Saccharothrix violaceirubra: one gene and its partner. The protein of the gene in region 2 binds, or shares a complex with, the protein of the main gene of each other region. Links are inferred from orthologs where the notes say so. Each region holds a gene or a part of one and is shown on either strand. Other genes may lie near its edges. The genes, in order: mfd and uvrA.

Region 1 (11,414 bases), 4.7 Mb from region 2 along the record:
CTACCTGTACGCCGAGGGCGACCGCATCCTCGGCGAGGTCGAGAACATCGGCCCCGGCCTGACCCGACGCCTGATCGTCGAGGTCACCGAGGCCGGCAAGCTCCAGACCGCGTGCAAGCCCGGCATGAAGGGCGACGGCATCCGCGCCGACTTCACCGTCACGGGCGACGCGAAGAAGGCCACCGACTCCGACGCCAAGCTGGCCGAGGCGACCAAGAGCTACCAGCGGTACGTGAACTCGCAGGCGGACAGCCTGCTGACCAAGACCACCGAGTTCGTCGACGCGGTCAAGGCGGGCAAGGTCGAGGACGCCAAGGCCCTGTTCCCGGTCTCGCGCACCTACTGGGAGCGGATCGAGCCGGTCGCGGAGAGCTTCGGCGACCTCGACCCGCGCATCGACGGCCGCGAGGACGTGATCGAGGAGGGCCTGGAGTTCACCGGCTACCACCGCCTGGAGAAGGACCTGTGGGAGACCGGGCTCCAGCCCGACTCCGCCGCGATCGCCGACAGACTGCTGACCGACGTGAAGGAGATCGTCGAGAAGGCCAAGGCCGTCGAGCTGACGCCGCTCCAGCTCGCCAACGGCGCGAAGGAACTGCTCGACGAGGTCGCCACCGGGAAGATCACCGGTGAGGAGGACCGCTACTCGCACACCGACCTGTGGGACTTCCGCGCCAACGTGGACGGCTCTCAGGCAGCCATCGCGGCGCTGCGCCCGGTGATCGCGGAGAAGGACGCGGCGCTGGCGGCGACCGTCGACGAGAAGTTCAAGGCACTGGACGCGCTGCTGGAGACCCACCGCAAGGGCGACGGGTTCAAGCTCTACACCGAGTTGTCCGAGGCCGAGGTCAAGGCGTTGGCCGAGGCGGTGGACGCGCTCGGCGAGCCGATCAGCAAGGTGGCCGAGGTCGTGGCGCGATGAGCGGCATCCCGCGACGCAGGCTGTTCGGTTACGCCGGGGCGGGCGTCGCGCTGGCGGGTGCCGGCGCGGCGGTCGGCGCGCTGGCCGCGGCACCACCCGCCGTCCGGCCGGCGGCCTCGCTCGCGGACGCCGTGCCGTTCGACGGCGAACACCAGGCCGGGATCGTCACGCCCGCGCAGGACCGGATGCACTTCGTGGCGTTGGACGTGAAGACGACCAAGCGCGACGAACTCGTCGGGCTGCTCAAGGACTGGACGGTCGCGGCCCGCCGGATGACCGAGGGCCGCGAGGCCGCCGAACTCGGCGCGGTCGGCGGTCGGCCCGAGGCGCCGCCGAAGGACACCGGCGAGGCGCTGGGCCTGGCCGCGTCCGCGTTGACGCTCACGATCGGCTTCGGCCCGTCGCTGTTCGACGACCGGTTCGGTCTGAAGGACCTGCGGCCGGCGGGGTTGATCGACCTGCCCCGGTTCCCCCGCGACGACCTCGACGAGCGGCGCAGCGGCGGCGACCTGTGCGTCCAGGCGTGCGCGAACGACCCGCAGGTGGCCGTGCACGCCATCCGCAACCTGGTGCGCATCGGGTTCGGCCGGGTCGCGGTGCGGTGGTCGCAGCTCGGCTTCGGCCGGACGTCGTCCACGACCCGCGACCAGGCGACGCCGCGCAACCTGTTCGGGTTCAAGGACGGCACGAACAACATCAAGGCCGAGGACGCCGACGCGCTGCGCGACCACGTGTGGGTCACCGCGGACGATGGTCCGCGGTGGCTGGTCGGCGGCACCTACCTGGTGGCCCGGCGCATCCGCATGCACGTGGAGATCTGGGACCGCACGTCGCTGGCCGAGCAGGAGGACCTGGTCGGCCGCACCAAGGGGTCGGGCGCGCCGCTGGGCCAGGTCGACGAGTTCGACCCGGTCGACCTGCATGTGCGGGGCGCGGGCGGGGCGCCGCGGATCGCGGCGGACGCGCACGTGCGGCTGGCCTCGGCCGAGTCCCTCGGCGGCGCGCGCATCCTGCGGCGCGGCTACAACTTCACCGACGGCACGGACGGGCTCGGCCACCTGGACGCGGGGCTGTTCTTCATCGCGTTCAACCGGGACACCGCGCGCCAGTTCGTGCCGATGCAGCAGGCACTGTCCACAAAGGACAGAATGATGGAGTACCTGGAGCACACCGGTTCCGGCCACTTCGCCGTGCCGCCGGGCGTGCGCGAGGGCGGCTACTGGGGCGACACGCTGTTCGCGTGAGGAGGACGGTCCGGGTCCGGGCGGCGCATGTGCCCGGACCCAAGCCGCCTCCGATCCACCGGACCGGAAGGCCGCCGCCGGCATCGGCCGGGCGACACCGACCCACGACCACCACCGGTCCGGGCGCGGCACCGCGCCCGGACCGGTGTGCTCAGACCGTCGGCAGCTCCGGCGGCACGGCGGCCGGCCGCAGCTCCAACGCCTCCAGAGCCAGCCGGACGGCCGTGTCCAACTGCGGGTCACGACCGGCCGCCCGATCCTGCGGCGTGATCACGACCTCCACGTCCGGGTCCACGCCGTGGTTCTCCAACCCCCACCCCACGCCGTCGATCCACACCCCGTACTCGGGCTGGGTGACCACGGTGCCGTCGACCAGCGAGTGCCGCGGGTTGATCCCGATCACCCCGCCCCACGTGCGCGTGCCCACCAGCGGACCGATGCCCAGCCGCTTGATCGCCGCGCTGACGATGTCGCCGTCGGACCCGGCGAACTCGTCGATCACCGTGACCACCGGACCGCGCGGCGCGTCGTTGGGGTAGCTGGTCGCCGTCGCCGTGTCGCGACCGCGCTGCGTCTCCCAGCCGATGACCTTGCGGCCCAGCTTCTCCACGACCAGCTCGGACGTGTGCCCGCCCGAGTTCTCCCGCACGTCGAGCACCACGGCCTCGTGCCGCAGCTCGACCCGCAGGTCCCGGTGCAGCTGGGCCCAACCCGACCCGACCATGTCCGGCACGTGCAGGTAGCCCACCCGGTCGCCCGACAGCTCGCGCACGCGCGCCCGCCGGTCCGCGACCCACGCGTGGTAGCGCAACGCCCGGTCGTCGCCCAACGGCACGACCACGACCCGGCGCGGCTCACCGCCGCCACCGGGCCGCACGGTCAGCTCCACCGGCTTGTCCGCCGTGCCGACCAGCAGCGGCGCGGGACCGCGCAGCGGGTCGACCTGGCGGCCGTCCACGGCCACGATCGCGTCGCCCGCGCGCACGGCCACCCCCGGCGCGGACAGCGGCGACCGGGCCGCCGGGTCCGACGTCTCGCCCGGGATCACCCGCACGACGCGCCACGCGCCGGACGCGTCGCGTTCCAGGTCGGCGCCGAGCAGGCCCACACCACGCCCGCGCCCGCCGCCGCCCGCCGGGTACACGTACGCGTGGGACGTGCCCGTCTCGCCCTGGACCTCCCACAGCAGGTCGACCAGGTCGCTGTAGCTGCCGATGCGGTCCAGCAGCGGCCGGTAGCGGTCGAGCACGCCCGCCCAGTCCAGGCCGCCCAGGTCGGCCCGCCAGAAGTGGTCGCGCATCAGGCGACCGGCCTCCGCGTACACCTGGCGCCACTCGGCCGCCCGGTCCACCTCGACCCGGACGCGGGCCAGGTCGACGGAGATCGAGTCGTTGTCGTCGGCGTCGACCTTGCGGTCGGTCGGCACGACCCGCAGGTCGCCGCCGTCCTGCACGACCATGCGCTGGCCGTCGCCGGTGACCGCGAACGCGTCCACGCCGTCGGCCAGCGCGTCCGTGCGGGTCTTGGCCAGGTCGAACCGTTCGAGCACGGCCCGCGGCGGCCGGGACGTGGGACTGGCCTGGTTGTCGCCGAGCACGCCGCGCACCGCGCTGCGCAGCCACAGCAGGCCGCCCTTGGCCGCGGTGAGCCCCGAGTACCGCGCCGCCGCGACCGGCAGCGCCACGACCCGGTCGGCCAGACCCTCCAGGTCGACGACGGTGATCGGGTTGTCGTCGTCCTTGTCCTTCTCCTTGTCCGACGAGTCGTCGCCGACCGGGCGGCCCAGGCGCAGCGGGTCGAACGGGGACGGCGTGGTCGCGGCGAGCGTGACCAGGTGCGGCCGGGTGCCGGTGGGGAACGACAGGTCGAACACGTAGGCGTCGTAGACCGGGTCGAAGCTGCGCACGGACAGGAAGGCCAGGTAGCGGCCGTCCTCGGTGAACGTGGGCGAGGTGTCGGCGAACCGCAGCGGCGTGACGTCCACGACGGACAGGTCCGTGGTGTTGGTCATCCGGATGTGCCGCAGCGGCCAGGGACCCGGGTGCGACCAGGCCAGCCAGTTCGAGTCCGGGGAGAACGCGAGGTCGGACACCCACGGCCCGGCGTCGCGCAGCACCTCGCGCACCTCGCCGGACTCGGCCTCCACGAGCAGCAGCCGGCCGTCGTGCGTGGCGACCGCCAGCCGCCGGCCGTCGGGCGAGACCTCCAGTTCGAGCACGCGCCCGAGCCGGCCGACCGCGACCCGGCGCGGCGTGTTGCCCGGCTCGACCCCGCCGACCGGCGAGAACTCCAGGCCCTCCTCGCCTTCCGCGTCGGTCACCCACACCACGCTGTCGCCGACCACGCGGGGCAGGCGGGCGCGCACGCCGGGCTGCTCGGCCAGCGCGCGCACCGGACCGTCCCGGTGGGTCACCCAGTGGACGGTCCCGCGCACCTCGACCACGCTGGCGCGGCCGGACTTGTCGGGGTGGAAGTCCTCGGGGTGCGCGGAGACGTGCCGACGCCGGCGGGCGGTGCGCGGCCCGGCGAGCGCGACGTCGAGCCGGCGGGGTTCGGCGTCGAGGCCGTCGAGCAGCCACAGCTCGCCCGCGTGCTGGTAGACGACGCGTTCGCCGTCGGAGGTGGCGTTGCGGGCGTAGAACTCCTGCGCGCTGTGCCGGCGCAGGTCGGAGCCGTCGGGCGCGACGGAGTACACGCTGCCGACGCCGTCGTGGTCGGAGAGGAAGACCAGCCGGCCGCCGACCCACGTCGGGCTGGTGAGCGAGGACGTCAGGTGGTCGAGGACGCGGTGGAAGCCGTGGTCGGGTCCGGCGACCCACAGCTTGCCCGCGGCGCCGCCCCGGTACCGCTTCCAGGACGAGGGGTCGCGGCCGTAGACGGAGGTGACGACGACCTGCCCGTCCGGGCCGTGGTCGACGTCCTCGACCCAGCCGTAGGGCAGCCGGCGGGCGGGTCCGCCGTCGACCGGCACGGCGTGCGCCCACTGCCGGTTCCCGGTCGCCTGCCCGGCCGTGGTGACGGCGACGACGTCGCCCGCGGGCGTCCAGCCGCGCACGCCGGTGTACGTGTCGCCCCAGTAGGTGAGTCTGGTCGAAGGCCCGCCGTCGACCGGTGCGACGTGGACCTCGGGCGTGCCGTCACGCCGACTGGTCCACGCCAGCCGGGTGCCGGTCGGATCGAAACGCGGTGACGAGACGGGAACCTGGTCGGCGGTCACCCTCCAGGCCCGGCCACCGGAGACAGGAGCGAGCCACACGTCGTTCTCCGCGACGAAGACGACGAGCTCCCCATGCAGATGTGGGAAGCGGAGATAGGCGGATTCGGTCACCCTTCGACGTTAGCGCCGTACCGGACCGATCGCGATCATGTCCACACGTGCCGCACCTGGAAGTTCTCCACCGTTACCCGATCAAATGCGAGCCCAGCTCACGCCCGGCCTTCGCGACCTGGAATCGTTCCGCAATTCGGCGGCTCCGGAAAAGGGATTCAGCCGGGCCAGTGGGCACGCCAGTCGGCCACGCCCATCGTGGTCACGCCCGCCGCGCGGGCCGACTTCTCCGCCGCGCGGACCTTCGCCTCGAACGCACGGGCCACGGCCCGCAGCTCCGTCTCGGGGTCCTCGCCCGCCAGCTTCGCCCGCGCGGCCACCGCGAACAACGCCGAACCGGCGTCCTCACCGGTCGGCAGCAGGTCCGCCGGCAGCCCGGCCCGACCGGTCCGCTGGGCCAGCTTCCCGGCCAGCGCGACCGCCGGCTGACCGAGGGCCACGCCGTCCACACTGGACGTCCGCCGCTTCTCGGCCTGCTTCAGCTCCTCCCAGCGGTGCTCCTGCGACCGCGCGTCGCGCACCGCCGGGTCGCCGCCCGCGAACACGTGCGGGTGCCGGCCGACCAGCTTGGCCACCAGGTCGCCGGCCACCTCGTCGATCCCGAACGGTTCGCCGTGCTCGGCCGCGACGCGGGCGTGGAACAGCACCTGGAGCAGCACGTCGCCGAGTTCCTCGCGCAACGCCGCCCGGTCGCCGTCCTCGATCGCCTCCAGCAGCTCGTAGGTCTCCTCGACCAGGTACTGCCGCAACGTCTTGTGGTCCTGCTCGGCGTCCCACGGGCACCCGCCGGGCGACCGCAGGCGGTCCATCACGGACACCGCCGACAGCAGTGCCGTGCCCGCGGGGTTGCGCACGACCTCCGCGCCCGCCGCCACCAGCGCGGCGGCGAACGGCGAGGTCGGCGACGTCGTCACCAGCACGACCGGCCCGGCGGGCACGGCCTCGGGCGGCGGGTCGCCCCAGGGCACGCCCTCCGCGTACACCGCCGCCGCGCCCCGCAGAGCGGGCAGCGCGGCGGCGGGCAGGACGGTGTCGTGCGCGGAGACCAGGACGACCAGGTGCGTCACGGATCGGTCCGCTTGGCGGGCGGACCGGCGACCTCGGCGACGTACCCGCCGCGCTCGCCCTCGCTCGCGGCGAGGCCGATGCCGACCACGTCCCACACGCCGTAGCGCGGGTTGATCTCGATCTCCAGGTCGGCGCCCAGGTACTGGACCAGGCGCAGGCCGATCCGCTCCAGGATCTGCGGGGTGAGCTGCTCGGACGAGGACTGCTCGGACGGCTTGGCGTCGTCACGCCGGTCGGTGACCAGCACGACCAGCCACTGCGCGCTCTCCTCCGACGGCGGGTAGGCCACGACCGTGCCGGGCTTGACGCCGAAGAACGGCGCCGCGGCGGCGGTCGGCTCCTGCGAGGACTTGATCACCTGGCCGCGCTTGGCGAGCTGCTGGTTGCCGTTGCCCTTGGGCGCGGCGTTCACGTACCCGGCCATCAGGCCCGGGTCCTTGGCGATCTTCGCGGCCTTGTCCAGGGCCTCGTTCTTGTCCCGCGAGTAGAAGTAGTCGAACGTGACCTCGAGCCGGTCGACGTACTTGCGCGCCAGCGCGACCTGGAGCAGCTGGTCGACGGCGCGGTCCCGGAAGGTCGTCGAGTCGTAGACCGTGCCCTCCGACCCGGCCTCGGCGCCGCCCGCGTCCTCGATCGCCTCGGCGATGTCGGCCTCGTCCACGGTGATGCCCTCGCGCTGCGCCACCTTCAGCGTCAGCTCGTGCTGCACGGCGGTACCCGCGACCAGGCGGGCGACACCGTCCAGTTTGTGCTGCTTGAGGGCGGCCTGGGCGCCGGGCTCCTTCTTCAGCACGCGGTCCAGCCGCTGCTGGACCTGCTCCAGCGGGATCACGGTGCCGCCGACGATCGCGGCCGTGCCCACCTTGCTCGGGCCGCTCGCGCAACCCGCCGTGACCAGCAGTGCGACGACCGCACCGACCAGGGTGAAGCGCTTAGGCAGAGTCCTCACGACCAGTACCTTCTCACGAACCCGTGACGCCGCTCACGGGAGTACCCGCCAACGATTCGAGGAACCGTGCGCACCAGTCGAGGAGTTCCTGGTCCCGCAGCACGGGTGCGCCCATCCGGCCGCCGGCCGCGCCTTCGGTGGGCCGGGGCACGGTCACGGTCTTCACGGCCTGCTTGTGCACGGCCTTCGGGAACAACCGGCGCAGGCGGACGAGCTGCGAGTCCCGCGGTTCCAGCGGCGCGAAGCGCAGGTTCGCGCCCTGCATCGCGACTTCGGTGACGCCGTGCGCGCGGCACGTGTGCCGGAACCGGGCCACGGCCAGCAGCCGCTCGACCGGCAGCGGCGGCGTGCCGTAGCGGTCCTTCAGCTCGTCCCACACGGCCTGCAACGACGGCTCGTCGACCGCCGCCGCGATCTTGCGGTACGCCTCCAGCCGCAGCCGCTCCCCCGGCACGTAGTCGTGCGGGATGTGCGCGTCCACGGGCAGGTCGACGCGGACCTCGGCCAGTTCCTCCTCGCCGTCGACCTCCGCGCCCGCGTGCCGGCGGAACGCCTCGACGGCCTCGCCGACCAGCCGCACGTACAGGTCGAAGCCGACGCCCGCGATGTGCCCGGACTGCTCGGCGCCGAGGATGTTGCCCGCGCCCCGGATCTCCAGGTCCTTCATGGCCACGGCCATGCCCGCGCCCAGCTCGGTGTTCTGCGCGATGGTGGCGAGCCGGTCGTGGGCGGTCTCGCTCAGCGGCGTCTCGGGCGGGTAGAGGAAGTAGGCGTAGCCGCGTTCCCGGCCGCGGCCCACGCGTCCGCGCAGCTGGTGCAGCTGGGACAGGCCGAGCATGTCGCCGCGTTCGACGATCAGCGTGTTGGCGTTGGAGATGTCCAGGCCGGTCTCGACGATCGTGGTGCACACGAGCACGTCGTACTCGCGCTCCCAGAACCCCTGGATGATCTTCTCCAGGCGGTCCTCGTTCATCTGGCCGTGCGCGGTCACGACCCGCGCCTCGGGCACCAGGTCGCGGATGCGGCGGGCCGCCTTCTCGATCGACGACACCCGGTTGTGCACGTAGAACACCTGGCCGTCGCGCAGCAGTTCGCGGCGCAGCGCGGCGCCGACCTGCTTGTCGTCGTACCCGCCGACGTAGGTCAGGATCGGGTGCCGCTCCTCGGGCGGGGTGAGGATCGTGGACATCTCGCGGATGCCCGCGAGCGACATCTCCAGCGTGCGCGGGATCGGCGTTGCGGACATCGTCAGGACGTCCACGTGCGTGCGCAGCGCCTTGATGTGCTCTTTGTGCTCGACACCGAAGCGCTGCTCCTCGTCGACGATCACCAGGCCGAGGTCCTTGTAGCGCAGGCCCTTCTGGAGCAGGCGGTGCGTGCCGATCACCACGTCCACGTCGCCGTCGGCCAGGCCCGTGATGGTCTGCTGGGCCTCCAGCGCGTCGGTGAACCGGGACAGGCCCTTGACCTTCACCGGGAACGCGCGCATGCGCTCGGAGAACGTGTTGAGGTGCTGCTGCGCGAGCAGGGTCGTCGGGACGAGCACGACCACCTGCTTGCCGTCCTGCACGGCCTTGAACGCCGCGCGCACCGCGATCTCGGTCTTGCCGTAGCCGACGTCGCCGCAGATCACCCGGTCCATCGGGACCGACCGCTCCATGTCGGCCTTGACCTCGTCGATCGCGGCCATCTGGTCGACCGTCTCGGTGAACGGGAAGGCGTCCTCCAGCTCGCGCTGCCACGGCGTGTCCACGGCGAACGCGTGGCCGGGCGCGGACTGGCGCGCGGCGTAGAGCTGGACGAGTTCGGCCGCGATCTGCTTGACCGCCTTGCGCGCCTTGGCCTTCGTGTTCTTCCAGTCCGAGCCGCCGAGCTTGTTGAGCGTGGGCAGTTCGCCGCCGACGTAGCGGGACACCTCGTCGAGCTGGTCGGTCGGCACGAACAGCCGGTCGCCGGGCTGGCCGCGCTTGGACGAGGCGTACTCCAGGACCAGGTACTCGCGGGTCGCGCCGGCGACCGTGCGTTGCACCATCTCCACGTACTTGCCGATGCCGTGCTGCTCGTGCACGACGTAGTCGCCGGCCTTGAGCGCGAGCGGGTCGACGGCGTTGCGCCGGCGGCTGGGCATGCGGCGCATGTCCTTGGTGGACGTTCCGCCGCGCCCGCCGGTCAGGTCGGTCTCGGTGAGCACGACAAGCGCGAGGCCGGGCAGCGCGAAGCCGTCCTCCAGGGCGCCGCGCGCGACCGTGACGAAGCCCTGGCGCGGCGCGTCGTCGAGGGACTCGACGAGCGTCGCGGGCACGTCGGCGTCCTTCAACTGCTCGGCGGCGCGTTGCGCCGTGCCCGCGCCGGGCACCACCAGGACGGCCGTGCCGCCGGACGACGTGTGCGCGCGCAGGTCGGCGAAGGCCCGGTCGATGTCGCCCTGGTACGCCTCGACGTGCTTGAGTTCCAGCCGGAGGACGTCCGCGCCCTCGCTGGTCAACTGGCTCAGCGTCCACCACGGACGACCCGCCGCGCGGGCGGCCTCGGCCACCTCGTCCAGGTTCCGGTACGCCGACGCGCCCAGGTCGATCGGCGCCCTGCCGCCGCCGGCCGCGGCCATCCAGGACGCCTCCAGGAACTCCTGGCCGGTGCGGACCAGGTCGTGCGCGCGGGCCCGGATCTTCTCCGGGTCGTTGAGCACGACGTGCGTGCCGTCGGGGACGACGTCGGTGAGCAACTGCAACGCGTCCTCGCACAGGGCGGGGATCAGCGCCTCCATGCCCTCGGACGGGATGCCCTCGGCGATCTTGTCGAGCATCTCGACGAGCTGCGCGTCGGCTTCGTGCTCGGTGGCCAGCAGCGCGGCCCTGGCCCGGACCGAGGCGGTGAGCAGCAGTTCGCGGCACGGCGGCGCGACGAACTCCTCGACCTCCTGGGGCAGCGACCGCTGGTCGGCCACGGAGAACGGGCGGATCTCGCTGACCTCGTCGCCCCAGAACTCCACCCGCAGCGGGTGTTCGGCGGTCGGCGGGAACACGTCCAGGATGCCGCCGCGCACCGCGAACTCGCCGCGTTTCTCGACCATGTCGACGCGGGTGTAGGCGATGGCCGTCAGGCTCGCGGGCAGGGTCTCGAAATCGACGTCGGCGCCGGTCTTCAGGCGGACGGGCACGAGTTCGCCCAGGCCCGGCGCCATGGGCTGGATCAGGCTGCGGACCGTGGCCACGACCACCCGCAGCGGGTCGCCGTCCGGGCGGGCCAGGCGGCGCAGCACCTCCAGCCGGGCGCCCACGGTGTCCGCGCGCGGCGAGAGGCGTTCGTGCGGCAGGGTTTCCCAGGACGGGAAGTGCGCGACGGCGTCCTCCCCGATCAGGTCCCGCAGCACGGACGTCAGCTCGTCGGCCTCGCGCCCGGTCGCGGTCACCGCGAGGACCGGCGCCTCCAGGCTCAACGCCGCCGCGACCAGCGGGCGGGCGGCGGGCGGGCCTTCGAGTTCGAGGGCGGGCACGCCGACGGACTCGGTCAGCGCGCGCAACGCCTTGTCGGGAAGGACGGCGGTCAGCAGGCCGGACAACGGGCCGGACTGGTGCATCTGATCAGGCTCCAAAACGCGACGAGGACAGACCTCTGCCCGGGATGTCGGCAGCGGTGCTCGGTCACCCAGCCTACGTCGGGCGTGCCGTCGTGTGCCGGTCGATTACCGCCGGGTGCGGGACCGGTCGTGCGGCCGTGCCGGAGCGTCACGGCGTTACGACTCGGCGGGGATTTCGGGTCCGGCCGATATGACGTCACTCGTCCGGGAGAATCGCGCTTTGGTCCGGTCTGGTGATTTCCCGGTCACGACCTCGAAGTCACCGACAGAACGTACTTACGAATGGAGCGCGTCTCACTCGGCAGGGGCATCCTGAGGGCCATGCG
Region 2 (12,281 bases):
GTCCGCGCTGACCGCGTGGGCCCAGGTGACCTCACGCCCGCAGGAGGACCTGGCCCTGCTCACGCTCGGCAAGCGCGACGCGTCGTTCGACGAGGGCCTGCCCGAACCGCACGTGGTACGCGGACGCGACGGCATCGCGCGGCCCGTCAAGGCGACCGTCACCGCGCTCAACGACCAGCACACGTTCGTCTCGCTGCCCGCGGGCAGCCCGGTCGAGGTCGGCGACTGGCTGGGCCTGGGCCTGTCCCACCCCTGCACGGTGTTCGACAAGTGGCAGGTCATCCCGGTGGTCGAGGGCACGACCGTGGTGGACCTGGTGCGCACGTACTTCTGACGAGGAGGAACGGCGTGGACATCGTCTTCAACGGAGCGCTCGTGGTCGACGGCACGGGCGCGACCGGCCGACGCGCCGACGTCGGCGTGCACGACGGCCGGATCGCCGACATCGGTCCACGCCTGTCCGGCAGGCGCACCGTGGACGCGGACGGACTCGTGCTCGCACCCGGGTTCATCGACATGCACTCGCACTCCGACCTGCAACTGCTGGCCGCCCCCGAGCACCTGGCCAAGGTCTCCCAGGGCGTGACCACCGAGGTGCTGGGCCAGGACGGGCTGTCCTACGCGCCGGTGGACGACGCGGTGCTCGCGGCGTTGCGCGCGCAGCTCGCCGGGTGGAACGACGACCCCGCGGGCTTCGACTGGGACTGGCGGTCGGTCGGCGACTACCTGGACCGGTTGGACCGGGGCATCGCGGTCAACGCGGCGTACCTCGTGCCGCAGGGCACGTTGCGGATGCTGTGCGTGGGCTGGGAGGACCGCCCGGCCACACCGTCCGAACTGGACCGGATGCGCGAGGTCCTGGCGGCGTCCCTGCACGAGGGCGCGGTCGGCTTGTCGTCCGGGTTGACCTACACGCCGGGCATGTACGCGCCGCACGCCGAACTCGTCGAGCTGTGCCGGGTGACCGGGCGGCTCGGCGGGTTCTACAGCCCGCACCACCGCAGCTACGGCGCGGGCGCGCTGGAGGCGTACGCGGAGATGGTGGAGGTCTCGCGCTCCTCCGGCTGCCCGCTGCACCTGGCGCACGCCACGATGAACTTCGAGGTCAACCGGGGTCGGGCGGGCGAGTTGCTGACGTTGCTCGACGACGCGATCGAGGCGGGCGCGGACATCAGCCTCGACACCTACCCGTACCTGCCGGGCGCCACGTACCTGTCCGCGCTGCTGCCGAGCTGGGCGTCCGAGGGCGGCCCGGAAGCCACCCTGGCCCGACTGTCCGATGTGGACACCCGAGAGCTGATCCGCCGGGAGATCGAGGAGACCGGCTCCGACGGCTGCCACGGCGTGCCCGTCGACTGGGCCACGATCGAGATCAACGGTGTGCGACGGGCGGAGAACTCACACCTGGTCGGGCACAGCGTCGCCGCGTCCGCGCGAGCCGCGGGCAGACCACCGGCCGACCTGTACTTCGAGGTGCTGACGTCGGAACGCCTGGGTACGTCGTGCCTCATGCACGTGGGGCACGAGGAGAACGTCCGGCTGATCATGAAGCACCCGGCGCACACCGGGGGCAGCGACGGACTGCTGGTCGGCGACCGGCCGCACCCGCGCGCGTGGGGCACGTTCCCCCGCTACCTCGCGCGGTACGTGCGCGAACTCGGCGTGCTGGGCCTGGAGGAGTGCGTCGCGCACCTGACCGGACGGGCCGCGCGCCGGCTGCGCCTGCCCGACCGGGGCCTGGTGCGCACCGGGTACGCGGCCGACCTCGTGCTGTTCGACCCGGACACGGTCGCCGACACCGCGACGTTCGAACAGCCACGGCAGGCCGCGACCGGCATCCCGTACGTGCTGGTCAACGGCGTGCCGGTGATCGACGACGGCCGCCGCACGGACGCGTTGCCCGGACACTCCCTGCGCAACCCGGGGAGGCCGGCGTGATCGACTGGCTCCAGCACTCGACGGGCGGCCTGCTCACCCTGTCCGGGGTGGGCATCGCCGTCCTGCTGGTGCTGATCATCCGGCTGCGGGTCGAGCCGTTCATCGCGCTGCTCGTGGTCGGGTTGCTGGTGGCGCTGGCCGCCGGGCTGCCCGTGGAGGCCCTGGTCGGGTCGGCGCAGAAGGCGTCGGACTCGTTGGTGGAGAAGGGGTTCGGCGGCATCCTCGGCCACGTCGCCGTGATCGTCGGCCTGGGCACGCTGCTCGGCTCGATCCTGGAGGCGTCCGGCGGCGCGCAGGTGCTGACGCGGACGTTGCTGCGGGCGTTCGGCGAACGGCGTGCGCCCCTGGCGATGGGCCTGGCCGGTCTGGTGTTCGGCGTGCCGGTGTTCTTCGACATCGGCATCTTCGTGCTCGCGCCGCTGGTGTACGTGGCGGCCAAGCGCGGCGGGCGGTCGATCGTGCTGTACGCGTTGCCGCTGCTGGCCGGGTTGTCCGTGATGCACGCGTTCATGCCGCCGCACCCCGGACCGGTCGCCGCCGCCGGACTGCTGCACGTGGGGCTGGGCTGGATCATCGTGATGGCACTGGCCGTGGCGATCCCGTCCTGGTTCGTGGGCGGTGTGCTGTTCTCGGCGTGGATCGGCAAGCGCGTCGTCGTGCCGGTGCCCGAGGAGATGCTCGCGGCGGCCGAGAAGGCGCGCGGCGACCGGGACGAGCCGCCGTTGTCGCTGGTGCTGGGGATCATCGCGGTGCCGCTGGTGCTGATCCTGTCCGGCACGTTCGGGTCCGTGCTGTTGGCCAAGGGGTCGACACCGCTGGGGGTGTTCGCGTTCCTGGGTACGCCGGCCGTGGCGTTGACGATCTCCGTGCTCCTGGCGTTCTGGCTGTTGGGTTTCCGACGCGGCATGGACCGGGCGCAGGTGGCCGAGCTGTCGGCCGCGTCGCTGCGGCCGGTGGCGATGATCCTGCTCGTGGTCGGCGCGGGCGGGTTCTTCGGCGCCGTGCTGGCCGCGACCGGGGTGGGCAAGGCGCTCGCCGGGTCGCTGGCCGACCTCGGACTGCCGGTGATCGCGCTGTCGTACGTGATCAGCTGCGGGCTGCGGATCGCGCAGGGGTCCGCGACCGTGGCGATCGTGACGACGACGGGCATCGTGGCGCCGGTGGTCGCGGACCTCGACTACAGCCAGCCGCGACTGGCGTTGGTGGTCATGGCGATCGCGGCCGGGTCGATCATCGCCTCGCACGTGAACGACGGCGGGTTCTGGATCGTGTCGCGGTACTTCGGGTTGTCGGTGAAGGAAACGCTGCGCACGTGGACCGTGCTGGAGACGATCCTTTCGGTGGTGGGCTTCGTCGTGACGGCTCTGCTGAGCCTGGTCGTGACATAGGGCGACCCGCGCCCGCCGGAGGGGTGGCGGCGGGCGCGGGCCCTATAAGGGATGTGTCCTCCTCAGGCGCCCGCTTTGCCGCCCTGGGGGTTGGCGACGAACCAGGTCCCACCGACACCCTGGCCTTTCGCGTCACCGCACACCTTGTCGTCGACGAAGGTGTAAAGAGGCCATCCCGCGACCGTGAGCTGCTTGCCCTCCGGGCGGTCGACCGTGCCGACCAGGCTCCGGTCCACGCCCCGGACCTCGAAGTCGCCCTGGACGAGCAGCGGCGGCCACTTGGCCGCGCAGTCGCCCTCGCAGTTCGACTTGGCGGGCTTCGCGGTATCCTTGTCGAACCGGTACAGCGTCATGCCGTCCTTGTCCGTGAGCACGGTGCCGAGGTCGCCCACCGACGACGTGGTCAGCACGAGTCCCGCGTTCGGGGCGGCCTTCTTGTCGTCCGTGGCGGCCTTCTTGCCGTCGGTGGCGGCGGCGAACCACGTGCCGCCGACGCCCTGGCCCTTGGCCTCGCCCGGCGCCTGGTCCTGGGCGAAGCGGTAGAGGGGCCAGCCGGCGATCGTGAGCTGTTTGCCCTCCTGGCGGTCGACCGTGCCGACCAGGCTCCGGTCCACGCCTTCGACCTGGATGTCGCCGTCACCGGCGAGCGCCGGGGGCCACTTCGCCGCGCAGTCACCGTCGCAGGTGGACTCGGACGGCTTCGCGGTGTCCTTGTCGAACCGGTAGAGGGTCATGCCCTGGGCGTCGGTCAGGACGGTGCCGAGACCTTCGATCGTGCCGGCGGTCAGGGCGACCTCCGCCGGCTGCTGCTCCCGGAGCTGCTGTTCCTGCTGCGGTTGTTGTTGGGCGGCAACGGGTTGCGCACCGTTCTGCTGGCCGCAGGCACCGACGAGGGCCGCGACGGCAAGGGCCGCTACGACGCGGAAGCGGGTCATCGTGTCCTCCTTGGCTGATCGTCCGCATCCGACGCGGCGACCGACTGCCCAAGGACACGAGTCGGCACGCCCACCGGTTCGGTCTCCCAACCCCTATGTCCGCGAGTCCTCCACTCGGACACCCTGAAACACGCACTCGGGCACCCGTCCGGACGCCGGGAGGACCGCCTTCGGCGGTGGCCGGCGGGTCCGGGGCCGTTCCCCCGTGCCCGCCCCGATGTCCGAACGCACGACTCGCGTGCCCGGACGCGGTCCTCTACGCACAACTCGCGGTGCCTGAATGCACAACTCGCGGTGCCCCAACGTATAACTCGCGCGATGGGGGGGAGGGGATCACCCGATCGAAGGTGCCCGAGTGCGTGTTTCGGGGTGTCCGAGTGGAGGACTCGCGAGTCAGGGGCGGCGGCCGGCCTGGTAGCCGGCCAGGTAGGTGCGCAGGCCGCGGTTGCCGCTGCGCATCATGAGCCCGTGGTTGGCCACGAGGGCGGGGCGGGCCACCAGCGCCAGGCGGCGGAGCAGGGGCTTGGTCACGGTGACCTCCTGCTCGTAGCGCAGGAGCGTGCCCGTGCCGGACGGGCGGATCCGCCAGGCTGCGGTGCCGTCGAGATCGCCGACCAGCCGGGCCTTCAGCACGCCCGCCACCCGGTCCCGGGTGTCGTGGTGGGTCTCGAACACCAGGTCGTACGGCAACAGCGAACGGCAGCGCAGCCGTGCCGCCCGCTCCCCCACCTGTTCGGCCGCCCGGACCTCCCGCCACCACAGGGGGTAGCGGGCCAGGTCGGCGAGCACCTCGAAGGTCTGGTCGGGCGGTGCGTCGACCGACCAGACGCTGAGGAAGCGGTAGTGGTTCAGGCCAGCACCTCGCGCAGGAACTGTCCGGTGTGGCTGGACCCGACCCCGGCCACGTCCTCGGGCGTGCCCTCGGCGACGACCATGCCGCCGCCCGAGCCACCCTCCGGCCCCATGTCGACCAACCAGTCGGACGTCTTGATCACGTCCAGGTTGTGCTCGATCACGATCACCGTGTTGCCCTTGTCCACCAGGCCGTTGATCACGCCGAGCAGCTTGCGGATGTCCTCGAAGTGCAGGCCCGTCGTGGGCTCGTCGAGGATGTACACGGTCTTGCCGGTCGACCGCTTCTGCAGTTCCGACGCCAGCTTCACGCGCTGCGCCTCGCCGCCGGACAACGTCGGCGCGGGCTGGCCCAGCCGCACGTAGCCCAGGCCCACGTCCACCAGTGTGCGCAGGTGGCGGTGGATGGCGTTGATGGGCTCGAAGAACCCGGCCGCCTCCTCGATCGGCATGTCCAGCACCTCGGAGATCGTCTTCCCCTTGTAGTGCACCTCCAGGGTCTCCCGGTTGTACCGGGCGCCCTTGCACACCTCGCACGGCACGTACACGTCCGGCAGGAAGTTCATCTCGATCTTGATCGTGCCGTCGCCCGCGCACGCCTCGCAGCGCCCGCCCTTGACGTTGAACGAGAACCGCCCCGGCTGGTAGCCGCGCACCTTCGCCTCGGTGGTCGCCGCGAACAGCTTGCGGATGTGGTCGAACACGCCGGTGTAGGTCGCGGCGTTCGAGCGCGGCGTGCGGCCGATCGGCGACTGGTCGACCTGCACCAGCTTGTCGACGTGCTCCAGGCCCTTGATCCGGGTGTGCCGGCCGGGCACCTGGCGCGCGCCGTTGAGCTTGTTCGCCAGCACGGTCGCGAGGATGTCGTTGACCAGCGTCGACTTGCCCGACCCGGACACGCCCGTCACCGACACCAGGCAGCCCAGCGGGAACGACACGTCGATGCCGCGCAGGTTGTGCTCCCGCGCGCCGACGACCGTGAGCTGCCGCTTCTTGTCCACCGGGCGGCGGACCTCGGGCATGGCGATGGACTTGCGGCCCGACAGGTACTGGCCGGTGATCGACGTCTTGGACTTGAGCAGCTGCTGGTACGTGCCGCTGTGCACGACCTGGCCGCCGTGCTCGCCCGCGCCCGGACCGATGTCCACGACCCAGTCCGACGTGCGGATGGTGTCCTCGTCGTGCTCGACGACGATCAGCGTGTTGCCCAGGTCCCGCAGCCGGGTCAGGGTCTCGATCAGCCGGTGGTTGTCGCGCTGGTGCAGGCCGATCGACGGCTCGTCCAGCACGTACAGCACGCCCACCAGGCCGGAGCCGATCTGCGTCGCCAGCCGGATGCGCTGCGCCTCGCCGCCCGACAGCGTGCCGGACGCGCGGTCCAGCGACAGGTAGTTCAGGCCGACGTCGAGCAGGAAGTGCAGGCGTGCCTGGATCTCCTTGAGCACGGCGCCCGCGATCATGGCCTCGCGCTTGCCGAGCTTGAGCCCGTCGAGGAACTCCGAGCACTCGGCCACGGACATCGCGCAGACCTCGGCGATGGACCGGTCGCCCTTGTCGCCGTGGTGCAGCGTGACCGCGAGGATCTCCGGCTTGAGGCGCGTGCCCTGGCACACCGGGCACGGCACCTCGCGCATGTAGCCCTCGTACTTCTCGCGCATGTACTCGGACTCGGTCTGCTCCTGGCGGCGTTCCAGGAACGGGATCACGCCCTCGTAGTTCGCGTAGTACGACCGCTCGCGCCCGTACCGGTTCTTGTAGCGGACGTTCACCTGCTCGGGCACGCCGTGCAGCACGGCCTTCTGCACCTTGGCCGGCAGCGTCCGCCACGGTGCGTCCATGCGGAACCCGATCGTGGTCGACAACGACTCCAACAACCGGGTGAAGTACTCGGAGGTCTGGCCCGACGCCCAGGGCGCGATCGCGCCGTCGGCCAGCGACAGCTCGTCGTCGGGCACGACCAGCTCGGGGTCGACCTCCTTGCGCACGCCGATGCCGGTGCACGTGGGGCACGCGCCGTACGGCGAGTTGAAGGAGAACGACCGGGGCTCCAGGTCCTCGATCGCCAGCGCGTGGCCGTTGGGGCAGGCCAGGTTCTCGGAGAACCCGCGCACCCGGCCGGGGTCGTCCTCGGGCACGTCGACGAACTCCAGCTCGACCAGCCCGTCGGCCAGCCGCAGCGCGGTCTCGACCGAGTCGGTGAGCCGCTGCTTGGCCGACGCCTTCACGGTCAGCCGGTCGATCACCACGGCGACGTGGTGCTTCTCCTGCTTCTTGAGCTTCGGCACGTCGGCGAGCGCGTACACGGTGCCGTCGACCTTGGCCCGCGAGTAGCCCTGCGACTGCAGCGACGAGAACAGGTCGACGTACTCGCCCTTGCGCCCGCGCACGACCGGCGCGAGCACCTGGAACTTCGTGCCGCTCGCCATCGCCAGCACCTGGTCGACGATCTGCTGCGGCGTCTGCCGGCTGATCGCCTCGCCGCACGTGGGGCAGTGCGGCTTGCCCGCGCGGGCGTAGAGCAGGCGCAGGTAGTCGTAGACCTCGGTGATCGTGCCGACGGTCGACCGCGGGTTGCGGCTGGTCGACTTCTGGTCGATCGACACGGCCGGCGACAGGCCCTCGATGAAGTCGACGTCGGGCTTGTCCATCTGACCGAGGAACTGCCGCGCGTAGGCCGACAACGACTCGACGTAGCGGCGCTGACCCTCGGCGAAGATCGTGTCGAAGGCCAGGCTCGACTTGCCCGACCCGGACAGGCCGGTGAACACGATGAGACTGTCCCTGGGCAGGTCGAGGTCGACGCCCCGCAGGTTGTGCTCGCGTGCCCCACGCACCACAAGGCGGTCTGCCACGACGATTCCCTTCGGTCCCGAACAGGTGTTCGAGGAGAGTACTGGAGCACCGGTCCGGCGCTGTCGGGGGAGGCGCGGTCCATGCTAGAGCCGGCCACCGACGATTCCGGCTTCGCGGGCATCGCACGATCGTGCGCCAACGGCCCTACCGATCGCCTCACAAGCCCCCTACGCTGGGGTGATAGGCCATTCGGCGCACAAGCCGGGGATGGGGTGCCCATGAGTTCGACCGATGCCGCACAGGTCCGATCCGCCGGAACCACGGTACCCGCGCCACGCGAGCAGTCCGCCGCGGCGCAGGACGCGGTGGCCGGGATCGCCGAGGTGCGGCGGGCCGGGCAGGTCCTGTACGAGGTCGTCGAGCGGCTCGACCAGAGCGCGCTGCGCGGCCCGAGCCTGCTGCCGGGCTGGACCCGGGGCCACGTCGTGAGCCACCTGGCCCGCAACGCCGACGCCCTGGTCAACCTGCTCACGTGGGCGAAGACCGGGGTCGAGCACCCGATGTACCCGAGCGCGGCCGACCGGGAGGCCGACATCGAGGAGGGCTCGGGCCGGGCGCCGCAGCTCATGCGCGCCGACCTCGACGCGGCGTGTCGCCGGTTCCTCGTGGCCGCCGCCGACCTGCCCGCGACGGCGTGGGAGGCCGAGGTCGCCACCCGCCTGGGGCCGCTGCTCGCGCACCGCGTGCCGTGGCTGCGGGTGCGCGAGCTGTGGGTGCACCTGGTCGACCTGGACGCCGGGTTCGGCTTCGAGGGCGTGCCCGACGACCTGGTCGAGGGCTACATCGACGAGGTGGTCACGGCGTTCACCGGCCACGCGCACGCGCCGTCGGTGACCATCGAGGCGACGTTCCCCGACGGCCGTCAACGGACCTGGCCGTTGGGTTCGGGCAGTGCCGGCGAATCACGCACCGTCAGCGGCAGCGCGGCGGCCGTGCTCGGCTGGCTGACCGGCCGCCACAGCGGCGCCGAGCTGAACGGGACCGCGCCGACGCTGCCGAAGTGGCTCTGAGCGCGTAGTCCGGCGGTGAGCAGGAGCCCCGCCAACTCCGGGCGGCTCGCGGTGAGCGCGCGGTGGGCGGGGCGTTCGACGCAGCGGGTGAGCAGCCAGCCCAGGCCGACGGCCGTGCCCAGGAACGCGGCCAGTTCCACCCACGGCCCGTACCCGGCGACGGCGGCCATGACGACGTAGCCGATCTCCTGGTGCACGAGGTAGACCCCGTACGAGATGCCCGCCAGCCACCGGACCGGCCGGCGCAGGACGGTCAACGGCCACACCGTCCAGTCCGGTCCGGCGGCGCACGCCGCGACGGCCACGAGCATCACGCCCAGGGCCAGCGTCGACGGGACGTCGGCGCTGTGCACGGCCTGCGCGACCAGGACCGCGGGCAGCAGCAGGGCCAGGTGCCGGGTCGTGATGCGGTCGCGCGACCACAGCCAGATGCCGACACCGGCCGCGAACAACTGGGCGCGGTGCGCGCCGAAGCCGTCGTAGAACGTGCGCACGAAGCCGGGTTCGACCGTCCACACGCGCAGGACGAGCGGCGCGACGACGAGCGTCCACAACAGCACCGGCAGTCCCGCGCCGCGCACGCGGCCCACGAGCAGGGCGCCCGCGACGAAGCCGGCCACCTGGACCGGCAGGGTCCAGTAGGAGAAGTCGACCAGTCGGACGTCGGGGAACCAGTTCTGCAACATCAGGGCGTTGACCAGCAGGTCCCGGGGTTCGAGGAAGCTCCAGCCGGGCGGGGCGACGTAGCGCAGCACGGTGTAGGCGCAGGTCGCCGCCACCACGTAGGCGGGTAACAACCGGGCGAGGCGGTTGCGCAGGAAGCGGGCGGGTTCGCCTTTCGCCAACGCGGCGCAGGCGAAGAAGGCGGAGATGACGACCAGCGTGCTGGCACCCATCTCCAGGGAGAAGGTGAACGCGGGCGGTCCCAGTTCGCGGTGGACCGACGGCCCGGCGTGGGTGGCGTGTTGGAGGAGTACCGCCAGGACGGCGAGGATGCGCAGGACGTCCCAGTTGATCCGGCGTGTCTTCGGCACGAGTTCGGGTTACCCAGTTCGGCGTGAGGTCAAGTATCGGTGCGGGTATCTTGATCGTTACCAACGATATGGCACCGACCTGTGCGCCCGCTGAAGGCGGTAGGTTCGACCGGCGTGGACGTACTCGATGACTACACCGGCCACGTGGCGCCCGACGGCCCCGCGACCCGGCGCACGCTGGCGGACCTGACGATCACGAAGGTCTCCGTCGGCCCGATGGACAACAACGCCTACCTGCTGGTGTGCCGGGAGAGCGGCGAGGCCCTGCTGATCGACGCGGCGGCCGACCCGGCCCGGCTGTCGGACCTGCTGGGCCACTCCCCCGACCGACCGCGCCTGAAGACCGTAGTGACGACCCACCGCCACGCCGACCACTGGGGTGCGCTGGGGGCGGTCGCGGGTGCCCACGGGGCGAACACCGTGGCCCACCCCTTGGACGCCGAGGTGCTGCCCGTGCCGCCGGACCACCTGGCGACGCACGGCGACACCGTGCAGGTCGGCCGGGTGCCGCTGACCGTCATCCACCTGCGCGGCCACACGCCGGGCTCGATCGCCCTGCTCTACCGCGACCCGAGCGGCCACCCGCACCTGTTCACCGGCGATTCGCTGTTCCCGGGCGGCGTGGGGAAAACGGGGTCACCCGAGGACTTCCACTCGTTGCTCGACGACGTGTCGTCCCGGATCTTCGACGAACTCCCCGACGAGACCTGGTTCTACCCCGGTCATGGGGACGACTCCATCCTCGGGCATGAACGACCTCACCTGGATGAGTGGCGCTCGCGCGGCTGGTGAGCCAGGCCCTCGTGCGGGTGCCGCCGACCTTCAGGCGGCGCCACCCGCACGTCCGAGGAGTGGCGCCGCCTGCCTCAGACCTCGCCTTCCTCCGCGAGGATGGACCGGCACTGGACGCAGGTGACGTTGGTGAGAGGTTCGTGCAGCCGCCGCTTGACCCGACGCGTCCCCGCCCGTGAGCACAACGTCGCCGATTCGACTCTGGTGCGGACGTTCCGCTGCCGCACTGCCGCCGCATGCCGCTTGGTGGAAGGGTGCACCGTCTCCACGGGGGTGTAGAAGACGACCGCACCGAAGCCTGCCGCGTCAACCACATCGGCCTGATCAGTATTCTCGACCGTCACGACGAACTTGCCGCGGTTGATCTCGACCGACTCACCGGGGGCGGGCAGTTCATCCTCTGTGACAACTAATCCTGACGTCGAACCGTTGGTCACCGGAACTCCTCGACCGAACCCAGGAGTCGACCGGTCGCCGCTCCTCCGTCGACTTCGCCATCGCGTGCCGTCTCCGGTCCGTCAACCGGCAAGTGATCCCACAACCCCCTGAACCGGCCAGGCCGCCTGCGGCAAGTGGTCGTACGACCCCAGGAACCGGGATCGGATCCCACCGGGTGGACAACCGCCCATCCCCGCTCCCCGCTGGGCAGACGCACCGCACAAGATCAGTGGATTGTCGGTCACAACTGCTGTCGAATGTCGGTTCAGCTGCCTGTGGTTTGTCGGTCGCTCTTCCCGGGCGGCGTGGGAAAACGGGGTCACCCGAGGACTTCCGCGCTTCACTCGACGACGTGTCGTCGCCCGGACACGACCTCTCACCCGGCTGAGTGATTTCCACGGAGCCGGTGACATTCCGTCTGCTTCTTGTCGGTGAGCCACGTCCAGCACATCAAGCCATTACCGCTTCGGGGGAATGCCGCGGAATCCCGTAACAAGGAGCACTCGCGTCGGCGATGGGCGATACACCCCCTTCGAACAAGGAGTGCCGATGGCAGACGACCTACGCCCCGACATCCAGGCGGCAAAGGACAGGATGCGGACGAGGATGGGTGCCGGCCGCGAGATCAAACGCCTCGTGGAGTACCCGCGGGAGGGCGAGCGGGTCGAACTGATGGCCGCGGGGACGTACGGACCGGGCCAGGGCCTGGTCGTTCTGAGCGATCGCCGACTGCTGTTCCTCAAGGACGGCATCGGCAGGCAGGCGTCCGAGGACTTCCCCCTGGAGAAGATCTCCTCGATCCAGTGGTCGGCCGGCCTGACGCCGGGCAGTCTCACCGTCTTCGCCTCGGGGAACAAAGCCGAGATCAAGAACATGAACAAGAAGGACGGCAGGCAGATCGCCGACACCGTCCGCGACCGGCTGTCCTCGTCGCCGATGCCCGTCACCCAGCCGAATCCCGCCTCCGCCGAGCCCGACGTGTTCGAGCGGTTGCGCGAGCCGGGCGAACTCCGCGACGCGGGAATCGTGACGACCGACGAG

What was found.
Region 1: the proteins of uvrA (region 2) and mfd are in contact, whole or in part, in a crystal structure (PDB 4DFC), measured with the Escherichia coli proteins. The link is inferred for Saccharothrix violaceirubra from one-to-one orthologs.

Annotation. Positions count from the first base shown.
Region 1 is NZ_JACHJS010000001.1:6,338,502-6,349,915, forward strand. What follows is about bases 7,325-11,414. They hold mfd (transcription-repair coupling factor), read right to left. Parts: upstream 11,089-11,414; coding sequence 7,525-11,088; downstream 7,325-7,524. Other genes in these bases: F4559_RS29260 (SurA N-terminal domain-containing protein), read right to left, coding at 7,325-7,511; F4559_RS29270 (PQQ-dependent sugar dehydrogenase), read left to right, coding at 11,410-11,414. Also shown: iron uptake system protein EfeO, read left to right, coding at 1-922; efeB (iron uptake transporter deferrochelatase/peroxidase subunit), read left to right, coding at 919-2,166; F4559_RS29250 (S41 family peptidase), read right to left, coding at 2,318-5,494; F4559_RS29255 (nucleoside triphosphate pyrophosphohydrolase), read right to left, coding at 5,653-6,561; more of F4559_RS29260, read right to left, coding at 6,558-7,324. UniProt on the Escherichia coli protein: Couples transcription and DNA repair by recognizing RNA polymerase (RNAP) stalled at DNA lesions. Mediates ATP-dependent release of RNAP and its truncated transcript from the DNA, and recruitment of nucleotide excision repair machinery to the damaged site.
Region 2 is NZ_JACHJS010000001.1:1,681,334-1,693,614, reverse strand. Bases 4,910-8,316 are described here. They hold uvrA (excinuclease ABC subunit UvrA), read right to left. Parts: upstream 7,966-8,316; coding sequence 5,110-7,965; downstream 4,910-5,109. Other genes in these bases: F4559_RS08480 (SRPBCC family protein), read right to left, coding at 4,910-5,050. Also shown: F4559_RS08500 (amino acid deaminase), read left to right, coding at 1-334; F4559_RS08495 (N-acyl-D-amino-acid deacylase family protein), read left to right, coding at 349-1,938; F4559_RS08490 (GntP family permease), read left to right, coding at 1,935-3,326; F4559_RS08485 (hypothetical protein), read right to left, coding at 3,389-4,261; more of F4559_RS08480, read right to left, coding at 4,655-4,909; F4559_RS08465 (acyltransferase family protein), read right to left, coding at 8,829-10,010; F4559_RS08460 (MBL fold metallo-hydrolase), read left to right, coding at 10,125-10,802; F4559_RS08455 (hypothetical protein), read right to left, coding at 10,877-11,239; F4559_RS08450 (PH domain-containing protein), read left to right, coding at 11,790-12,281. UniProt on the Escherichia coli protein: The UvrABC repair system catalyzes the recognition and processing of DNA lesions. UvrA is an ATPase and a DNA-binding protein. A damage recognition complex composed of 2 UvrA and 2 UvrB subunits scans DNA for abnormalities.